DNA from 4 places in the Streptomyces sp. NPDC058335 genome. Region 1 is predicted to be linked to each of the others. Evidence: riboswitches for the same ligand, from Rfam matches in the RefSeq annotation. Region 1 holds a riboswitch; each other region holds the start of a gene.
What was found. A riboswitch is a leader RNA that binds a small molecule or an ion and turns the genes downstream of it on or off. The one in region 1 is predicted to bind cyclic di-AMP.

Region 1 (2,191 bases):
AATGGAACGATCATGAACGCGCAAACTCGAACAGGCGCGGATCGGTTGCGGGGGGGCGTCGATGCGAGCGTGGGTGCAGGAGCAGGAGCAGGTGCGGGCACCGGTGTGCGGGCAGACGGAAACACCGAAGGCCGGACCCCGGGATCGGGGTCCGGCCTTCGGTGGCGTGTCTGTCAGGCGGGAGGTCGAGCGGTACGTCAGCCGACGGAGACGCCGTGCGAGCGCAGGTAGGCGACCGGGTCGATGTCCGAGCCGTAGTCGGGACCGGTACGGATCTCGAAGTGCAGGTGAGGGCCGGTCACGTTGCCGGTCGCACCGGACAGGCCGATCTGCTGACCGCCGGAGACGGACTGGCCGGCCGAGACGGAGAGCGAGGACAGGTGGGCGTACTGGGCGTAGTAGCCGTCGGCGAGCTTGATGACGACCTGGTTGCCGTACGCGCCGCCCCAGCCCGCGGAGACGACCGTGCCCGCGCCGACGGCCTTGAGCGAGGTGCCGGTCGGGACGACGAAGTCGACACCGGTGTGGTAACCGCTGGACCACATGCTGCCGGACATCTTGTACGGGGTGCCGACGGTCGCACCCGCCACCGGGAGGGTGAAGCCACTGGAGGCGGTGGCCTTCTCGGCCGCCTGCGTGGTGGACGCCTTCGACGAGGAGGACTTCGCGGAGTCCGAGGAGTCCGAGGAGGACGACTTCGCGGAGGAGCCCGAGGACTGCTTCGACGAGGTCGACGAATCGGATGAACCGGACGAAGTGGACGGCGACTTGGTCGTGCCGGTCGCGGCCTTCTTGCCGATCGACAGCTTCAGCCCCGGGTGGATCAGCGACGGGTCCTCGCCGACGGCCTCACGGTTGTCCGCGTAGAGCCGGCTCCAGCCGCCGCTGACGTTCTGCTCGTCCGCGATCTTCGAGAGGTAGTCGCCGGACTGCACCGTGTAGGTCTTGGCGCCCGTGGCGGACTTCGCGGACTTCTGTGCCACGGAAACAGTCTCGACAGCCTTTTCCGAAACAGAGGAAAGGGCGGAAGCGGCGGAGACGGCGGAAACCGACTGCGGCGCCGACTGGGACGGTGCGGCCTGCGCGCCGGTGGCCCCCATGAGCGGCAGGGCGAGCGCGGCGCCGCCGGTTCCGGCGACGGCGATGGAACGGGTGAAGCGCTGGGACTTCGGACGGCGGTGCTTACCCTTTGCGGGCATGACGAATTCCTCTCCGGCGCCTGCGAGGTGAGCTGTCGGGTGCGGACTGGAGATGTCCGGCCGCGCCGAGGCGCGGCTTTACCCCTAGCCGTTCCGGAGACCGGAACAGGCGGTACTGCCTGTGGGTCCCCCGCTCCTGCCGTTCACGGGTGAGTGTGCGGTCTCCGGGCGGCGGCAGGATTGGGCGTCCGTCCGGATTGGTGTGGAACGTAAGCGACCAAGACGCACAGGTACAAGCGAAGGTTGCACTCCTCGCGCCATTCTCTTGATCCCCTGTGAGAATTTCCGGTCACCCTCCGTGCATCGAGAGGCCGGTTTTCCCATAAACACCCTTGGAAAACAGCCGTATTACGTGAACATGACGGGCGACTCAACGTCACGAATATGACGCTGCTCACGTGACATGACCCCAGAGCCCCTTATTCCAGAGCGAGTTGGAATGAAGAATCCAATTCGGACAGAACTCCCAGATGCGACGCAGCCGGATAACCGACACATCAAGGCCACCACGCATCCCGGTACACGACCCGTGGTGCAGCAGCACCGCATTCCGGTGAACTTCGACCCTTTCACGGCATTCGTACACCGCTGCCGGGTCGACGGCGCACCGCCGCAGCGCGGGCGCGGGCTCGCCGAAGCGCTGCCCCTGGAGCCAGACGAGGACGACGCTCTGGTTCTCGCGGACGTACTGGACGGTGCTCGGTCGGCCCTCCGGGGGGCCGCAGCCGGTGGAGGTCGCCGTGCCGCACCAGGGGACTGCTCCCCTTGTGGAGACCGATCCACTCCCGCGCCTGGGCCGACTCCCCGCCGTCCGCCCGGAGAGGTCACCGCCGACGCCGAGCACCCCGGCCATGGCGCTCACGAACCGGAGGCGCAGCGAGCCGACCCGGCCGTCGAGCCGGGTGTCGGAGCTGCCGGTGACCCAGGCGGCCATCACGCGCGCGGAGCGGCTCCGGCTGAAGCCGTGCCGGACGGCCAGCCGGTCCCGCGGG
Region 2 (2,191 bases), on a different contig from region 1:
CGCGAGGGTCGCCGCCGCCGGCGCCCGCCACCTCGTGGTGACCGGCCGGCCGGCCCCCCGCGTACGGCCGCTGCTGGACATCCTGCGCGGCGGAGGGCTCGCGGTGTGCGGACAGGGCGCGCAGCTCTACGACGTCGGAGCCGACCGCCTGCTGTGGTCGGTCACCCTGGACCGGGAGCTGGCCGAGACCGCGATCGGCAAGATCGAGGCCGAGGTGGGCGAGGTGTACGCGGCCGTCGACCAGGACGGCGTCGACGGGCTCACGCTCATCGAGCCTGGCTACCTGATGCCGCACCCGACCCTGCCGGCCCTGCGGGTCGGAGCACGCGACGACCTGTGGTGCGAGCCGATCAGCAAGGTGCTGCTGCGCCATCCCACCCTGTCCGACGACGAGTTGGCGGCGACGGCCCGTTCGGTGGTCGGCTCGCTCGCCACCGTCACGATGTCCGGGCCGGGCACGGTGGAGCTCCAGCCGTGCGGCGTCACCAAGGCGACCGGACTGGCCCTGGCGGCCGAGCACCTCGGGCTGAGGCCGCAGGACACGATCGCCTTCGGCGACATGCCCAACGACATCCCGATGTTCGACTGGGCGGGGCGCGGTGTGGCGATGGCCAACGCCCATCCGGAACTCAAGGCGGTGGCCGACGAGGTGACGACGTCGAACGAGGACGACGGCGTGGCCGTCGTCCTCGAAAGACTCTTCCCCTAGTCCCCCGGTCCCTGGGGCCTACCGGTCCCTAGTCCCTGGGGGCGACGGTCAGTACGCGCCGAAGACGTTGTCGATCGAGCCGTACCGGTGGGCCGCGTAGTTGCAGGCGGCGGTGATGTTGGCGACCGGGTCGTACGGGTCGTAGGCGGTGCCGGCCACGTGGTACGCGGCGAAGGTGGGGTCGATCACCTGGAGAAGGCCCTTGGACGGGATGCCCGCGGCCGCGTTGGAGTCCCACAGGTTGATGGCGTTCGGGTTGCCCGAGGACTCGCGCATGATGTTGCGGTAGATGCCGTTGTAGGTGCCCGGAATGCCCTTTTCAGCCATGATCGCGAGCGACTCGCGGATCCAGCCGTCGAGGTTGTTGGTGTACCCGGCCGTGGTCGTGGCGGCGGTCGTGGCCGACGCCGTGGTGGCCGCGGAGGCGCTGGTCGAGCCGATGAGCGGGAGTGCCAGCACGGCGGCGCCGGTGGCGGCGACGACGAGGGTGCGGGCGAGACGGGTACGGCGGTGCTGAGCGGCAGCGGGCATGACGAAGGTTCCTCTCCGGCGCCTACGAGGTGAGCTGTCGGGTTCGGGCTGGAAAGTGCCCGGCCGGCCGCCGTACGGGTACGGCGACGCGACTTCACCCCAAGCCGGTCCGGTACGTGCGTGACGTACGGCTCGGCGACTTACCTGGGTCCCCCGCTCCTGCCGTGCGTGAGTGTCGGTCGATGGGTTGCCGGGCGGCGGCAGGATTAGGCGTCTGCCCGACAGGCCGGGAACGTATGCGAGAGCACATGTCCGGAACAAGTGCCGGATTCACAGATCGCCCCTATTGACCATGATCAGATGCGTATGCCTGCTTGATCCTTTGCGTTCGCCAAGCCTCAACTCGCCGACGGGCAAAGCGGAATCACAACTTCCGGTGCAGGTTGCCCGCATGGCCGTGAAGTGAGCCAACTCACCGACGTCCACAACAGGGGTAAAACGGTCATTGAGCCCCAAGTGCCTTTTAAAGGGGCGGGTGTGGGAGCGGCGTCCGGGGAATGCGCTTCCGCCAGGTCCGGTGGAACACCACCTCGCCGCCCTCCGTGCACACGACCTCGTCGGTGGCGACGAAGTCCGTCTCGTCGCCGGTGACCTCCGAACGGGTCCGCACGCTCGTGTCCCAGCCCCGCTCGGGGCGGTGCAGCCGGACCGTCCGGTCGCAGCGGACCCGGGCCGACAAGGGATCGCGCTCGGTGATCGTGTACGTCGTCAGCGCGTCCTCGGTGTACTCCAGGCCGTCGGGGTACGCGCGCGTGCCGGCGTCCGGCGGGACGACCTCCAGCCGCCACTCGCCCCCGGCCTCGTCCCGCACCAGAAGCCGCTCGGGGCGCGGCCCGTCGAGAGTGGCGAGGACGCTCACCCCGAGGGGCGGTGCCTGTTCGGGCTCCTCGAAGGCGACGCCGGCGTCCGCCTCCCGGACCCGCGCCGGCAGTTCCAGCGCGCTGCCCGCCG
Region 3 (2,191 bases), on a different contig from region 1:
GGCTCCTGGAGCGCCGACACGGGCAACGGCGAGTACGGCGGCCTGGCGCTGAGCCAGGAGGACTGGGAGGCGTACGGCGGCCTCGACTTCGCCGAGCGCCCCGACCTGGCCAGCCGCAACCAGCAGATATCCGTCGCCCAGAAGGTCCTCGCGGACCAGGGCATCGGCGCCTGGGGCACCTGCGGGCTGACGTCCGGGCTCACCAAGGACAACGGCGCGGGCAGCGTGGACACCGGAGTGGCGGACGACTCGTCCGACTCCTCCGTGTCGTCCGGCTTGTCCGACCTGTCCAAGGGTTCGTCCGGTTCGTCGGGCTCCACCGACTCCTCGCAATCCTCGGGTTCCACGGGGGGTTCCGCCGACCCGTCGGCCGAATCGTCCCTGGACGGCACGGACTCGACGTCCCCGTCACCTTCGTCCCCTTACTCCGGTACGCCGGACAGCTCCTCGAAGTCCGATACGCCCGCAGATGCGGACGCGAGCGCCTCGGGGTCGGGCGACAGCTCACCCACGGCCAACCCAGAAGTGGACGACTCGGACAAGTCGGTCCAGGATGTGGGTTCTTGGAGCCTCGTCGACACGGGCTCCCTCACCTCCGGCCGGCACCGCGGCACCACCGCCGAGGAGGCCGCGCCCGCGCCGGACGGCACCACCACCGCCTCGTCCGGCCGTCACGCCGCGAGCACCTACGTCGTGCGCGAGGGCGACTCCCTGGCCTCCATCGCCGACTCCCTTGCCCTCGACGGCGGATGGCGTGCCCTCTACGCCGAGAACAAGGCCGCCATCGGCGCCGACCCGAACAACATCACCGCCGGTCAGACGCTCGACACAGCGGTCGAATAGGGCCGAAAAACGGGAAAAGCAGCGGGAGTTCACGTCACGCTTCGCACTGAATGTCTGGTTTGGTGAAAGTGTGGGATGAGTCTCAGAAGGCGTGATCGTCTTTGAAATTCCGCCGAGCGCGTGTCTACCGTCAGGACCGCTCGGCAACCCGAGCCCCGGCTGTCGCAACGCCGAATCCTGCCAGTGGCAGCCCGGGAACAGTCGTCGCGCAAGCGCCGTAGGCAGGAGCGGGGGACCCAAGGTAAGTGCCGGACCGGTCGGTTGACCGGAACGGCTTGGGGTGAAGCCACACGTCCCAGGGAGCGGCGCTCCCGAGGGCGAGTGGCCGGGCAACTCACACGGCCCGAACCCGACAGCTCACCTCGCAGGCGTCGGTGAGGGGATCCACCATGCTGTTTTCCGGCAAGGGCAAGCACCGCCGCCCGTCCAAGGCCACCCGTGTCGCCGCGCTCGCCGGTGTCACCGGCGTCGCCATAGCCGCCCCGCTGATGGCGGCCGGCAACGCCTCCGCCGCCACCGCCTCCGAGTGGGACGCCGTCGCCCAGTGCGAGTCCGGCGGCAACTGGTCCATCAACACCGGCAACGGCTACTACGGCGGCCTGCAGTTCTCGGCCTCCACCTGGGCCGCGTACGGCGGCACGCAGTTCGCCTCCACCGCCGACAAGGCCTCGAAGTCCCAGCAGATCCAGATCGCCGAGAAGGTCCTCGCGGGCCAGGGCAAGGGTGCCTGGCCGTCCTGCGGCGTGGGCCTGTCCGGCGCCGCGTACAACGGCGGCTCGGCCTCCACGGGCTCGTCGTCCACCGGCAGCTCCTCCTCCGGCGGCTCCTCGGAGACCACCACGCGCTCCACCGAGGAGCAGAGCGCCTCCCGCTCCGCCGAGCGCCCGGCCGCCAAGGCCCCGAAGACGGTCACCACCCCGACCGGCAAGAAGGTCAAGAAGGGTGACGGCGAGTACAAGGTCGTCAAGGGCGACACGCTCAGCTCCATCGCCGAGGCGCACGACGTCAAGGGCGGCTGGGCCAAGCTGTTCGAGCTGAACAAGGACATCGTCCAGGACGCCGACCTCATCTACCCGGGTCAGCAGCTGCACCTGAAGTGACATCCGGCTCCCAGCCGGACCACAGCCCCCTCACAGCCGAGGCCGCCACGCTGAAGGCCTCGTGAGGGAGCCCCCGTCCCCACGGTCCCCCGCCCCGGTGCGTGTTCCCCCGTACGCACCGGGGCGGGGTTTTCTTTTCCCGTTCGCCACCTTCTGTTGGCCACCCCCCTTTGTTCCGGCCGGAAACAATGGGTACCGTCTCCCTGTCCACGGGACGGTCGGTCGGCCGACCGACCGCCCGAGACGGT
Region 4 (2,191 bases), on a different contig from region 1:
CGGGGGCTATCAGGGTGGACGCCTGCGGCTGGTCGGGACCCGGCGCATCGAGGACGTGGTCCTCATGTCGTACGAGCCCACCGCGCCCGGCGCCGGCCCGCTCCCCGCCGCCGCCGACCGGCACTGGCTGGCCCTCGCCTGCGAGCTGGCCGCCGCCTGCCCGCCCTCGCGGACCGCGTTCAGCGTCGGCGCCGTCGTGGTGGCGGCCGACGGCACGGAGCTGGCGCGCGGACACTCCCGGGAGGCTGGCGATCCCGTCGTCCACGCCGAGGAAGCGGCCCTCGCCAAGATCGACGCCGCCGACCCCCGGCTGGCCGGCGCGACCGTCTACAGCAGCCTGGAACCCTGCGCCCGGCGCTCCTCCCGTCCGGCCCCGTGCGCCCGCCTCATCCTCGACGCGGGCGTGCGCCGGGTCGTGACGGCCTGGCGGGAGCCGGACACCTTCGTCACCGACGCCGACGGGAGCGGCCTGCTCGCCGCCGCGGGCGCGGACGTCGTCGTACTTCCGGAGTACGAGGTGCAGGCGAAGGCGCCGAACGGTCATCTGCTCTGACGGACCCCCTGCGCGGCCCCCCGGGTCCGACCGTGGTTCTGAGCGTCCCCCGCATGGCGTAGACTGGTGTCACACCGACGCGGGGTGGAGCAGCTCGGTAGCTCGCTGGGCTCATAACCCAGAGGTCGCAGGTTCAAATCCTGTCCCCGCTACTCAAGGCCGAGGGCCGGAATCCTGATCATGGGATTCCGGCCCTCGGTGCGTTCGGGGCGGCACTGACGTCACCTTCCGTGATCGCGTCGGAGCCCTGTGCATAACATCTGAGTCACCATCAAAACCCTTGTGGCCCCTGAGGGGTGTCCGTCCGGCGGTCAACTCGCCCGTTTTTCACCGGTCGTGGGTCGAAAGTCCAGGCCAGAAATGTTGTTGATCAAGCAGAACGGCTTGGAATCCCGCCCCCGGGTCTATTAACGTTCGATAACGCAGCGCGGTCGTCCCAGCCGTCACAAGAGTCGGCTCCGTGCGCACGCGCCGAATCCCGCAAGGGAACCGGGGAACCACCAACTTGGGGTGAATCACGCGGAAGCCGCCGTACAGTCACGGCCGGTATACGCGCGTAGGAGACCTTCCCGCTCCGAACCCGTCAGCTAACCCGGTAGGCGACGGAAGGAAAGGAGCACGCCCGCGTGGCGTCCAACCGGCCTGTCCCAGAAGCCCCCACCGTGCCCGCCCAGCAGACCTTCGGCTACGGCACGTACCGCACCGACGAGGGCCCCTGGGAGGAATGGAACCCCACCGCGGACTCCGTTCGCCCGGTGCGCGGAAAGCACCGCGTCGCCAAGCAGCGCGGCGGACTCGCCCGCAGCTCCACCGTTCTCGGCGTCGGTGTCATAGCCGCCGTCGGCGGCGCGGGCATGGCCAGCGCCAACACCGGCAAGTCGCCGGTCTCCATCTCCCTTCCCGACCTGCCCTCGGTGGGTTCCCTCATCTCGGACGACGACACCCCCGAGGAGACGGCGGCCCCCGCGCTCAGCACCTTCGGCGCCGAGACCGTCGCCGACGAGAGCGCCGACAGCGGTGCCGACGCCGGTGAGGCGCTGCGCAGCCGGATCATGGCGCAGGTCGAGTCGCAGCAGACCCAGGTCGAGACCAAGGCCCAGGAAGCCGCCGAGGCCGCCGCGGCCAAGGCCGCCGCCGACGCCGCCGCCAAGGCCGAGAAGGCGGCCGCGGCCAAGGCCGAGGCCGCCAAGAAGAAGGCCGCCGAGGAAGCCGCCAAGAAGGCGGAGGCCGAGCGCCTCGCCGAGCTGGCCAAGCAGTACACGCTGCCGACCTCCTCGTACACGATCACCTCGACCTTCGGGCAGGCCGGCCCCTACTGGTCCTCCGGGTACCACACCGGCCTCGACTTCGCCGCCCCCACCGGCACGCTCATCAAGGCCGTGCACAGCGGCACCATCACCTCCGCCGGCTATGACGGGTCGTACGGGTACAAGACCGTGCTCACCCTCGATGACGGCACCGAGATCTGGTACGCCCACCAGTCCTCGATCAGCGTCAGCATCGGCCAGAAGGTCGCCACCGGCGACGTCATCGGCCGCGTCGGCGCCACGGGCAACGTCACCGGGGCCCACCTCCACATGGAGGTCCACCCGGGCGGCAGCAGCTCCGGCATCGACCCGGCCGCCTGGCTGCGGGACA

Region 2: another riboswitch for cyclic di-AMP. It lies ahead of ACFWJX_RS14205 (transglycosylase SLT domain-containing protein); the one in region 1 lies ahead of ACFWJX_RS20095 (peptidoglycan DD-metalloendopeptidase family protein).
Region 3: another riboswitch for cyclic di-AMP. It lies ahead of ACFWJX_RS05400 (transglycosylase family protein); the one in region 1 lies ahead of ACFWJX_RS20095 (peptidoglycan DD-metalloendopeptidase family protein).
Region 4: another riboswitch for cyclic di-AMP. It lies ahead of ACFWJX_RS12485 (M23 family metallopeptidase); the one in region 1 lies ahead of ACFWJX_RS20095 (peptidoglycan DD-metalloendopeptidase family protein).

Annotation. Positions count from the first base shown of each region.
Region 1 covers NZ_JBHXHX010000009.1:260,247-262,437, forward strand. Annotated here, with positions in the region: gene ACFWJX_RS20095 (peptidoglycan DD-metalloendopeptidase family protein) at 198-1,199, opposite strand; cyclic di-AMP (ydaO/yuaA leader) riboswitch at 1,204-1,361, opposite strand; gene ACFWJX_RS20100 (alpha-galactosidase) at 1,594-2,191, opposite strand, start outside.
Region 2 covers NZ_JBHXHX010000006.1:352,622-354,812, reverse strand. Annotated here, with positions in the region: gene ACFWJX_RS14210 (HAD family hydrolase) at 1-709, shown strand, start outside; gene ACFWJX_RS14205 (transglycosylase SLT domain-containing protein) at 758-1,240, opposite strand; cyclic di-AMP (ydaO/yuaA leader) riboswitch at 1,245-1,425, opposite strand; gene ACFWJX_RS14200 (CocE/NonD family hydrolase) at 1,704-2,191, opposite strand, start outside.
Region 3 covers NZ_JBHXHX010000002.1:512,805-514,995, forward strand. Annotated here, with positions in the region: gene ACFWJX_RS05395 (transglycosylase family protein) at 1-843, shown strand, start outside; cyclic di-AMP (ydaO/yuaA leader) riboswitch at 1,047-1,229, shown strand; gene ACFWJX_RS05400 (transglycosylase family protein) at 1,233-1,943, shown strand.
Region 4 covers NZ_JBHXHX010000005.1:450,219-452,409, forward strand. Annotated here, with positions in the region: gene ACFWJX_RS12475 (dihydrofolate reductase family protein) at 1-553, shown strand, start outside; tRNA gene ACFWJX_RS12480 (tRNA-Met) at 632-705, shown strand; cyclic di-AMP (ydaO/yuaA leader) riboswitch at 1,013-1,172, shown strand; gene ACFWJX_RS12485 (M23 family metallopeptidase) at 1,180-2,191, shown strand, end outside.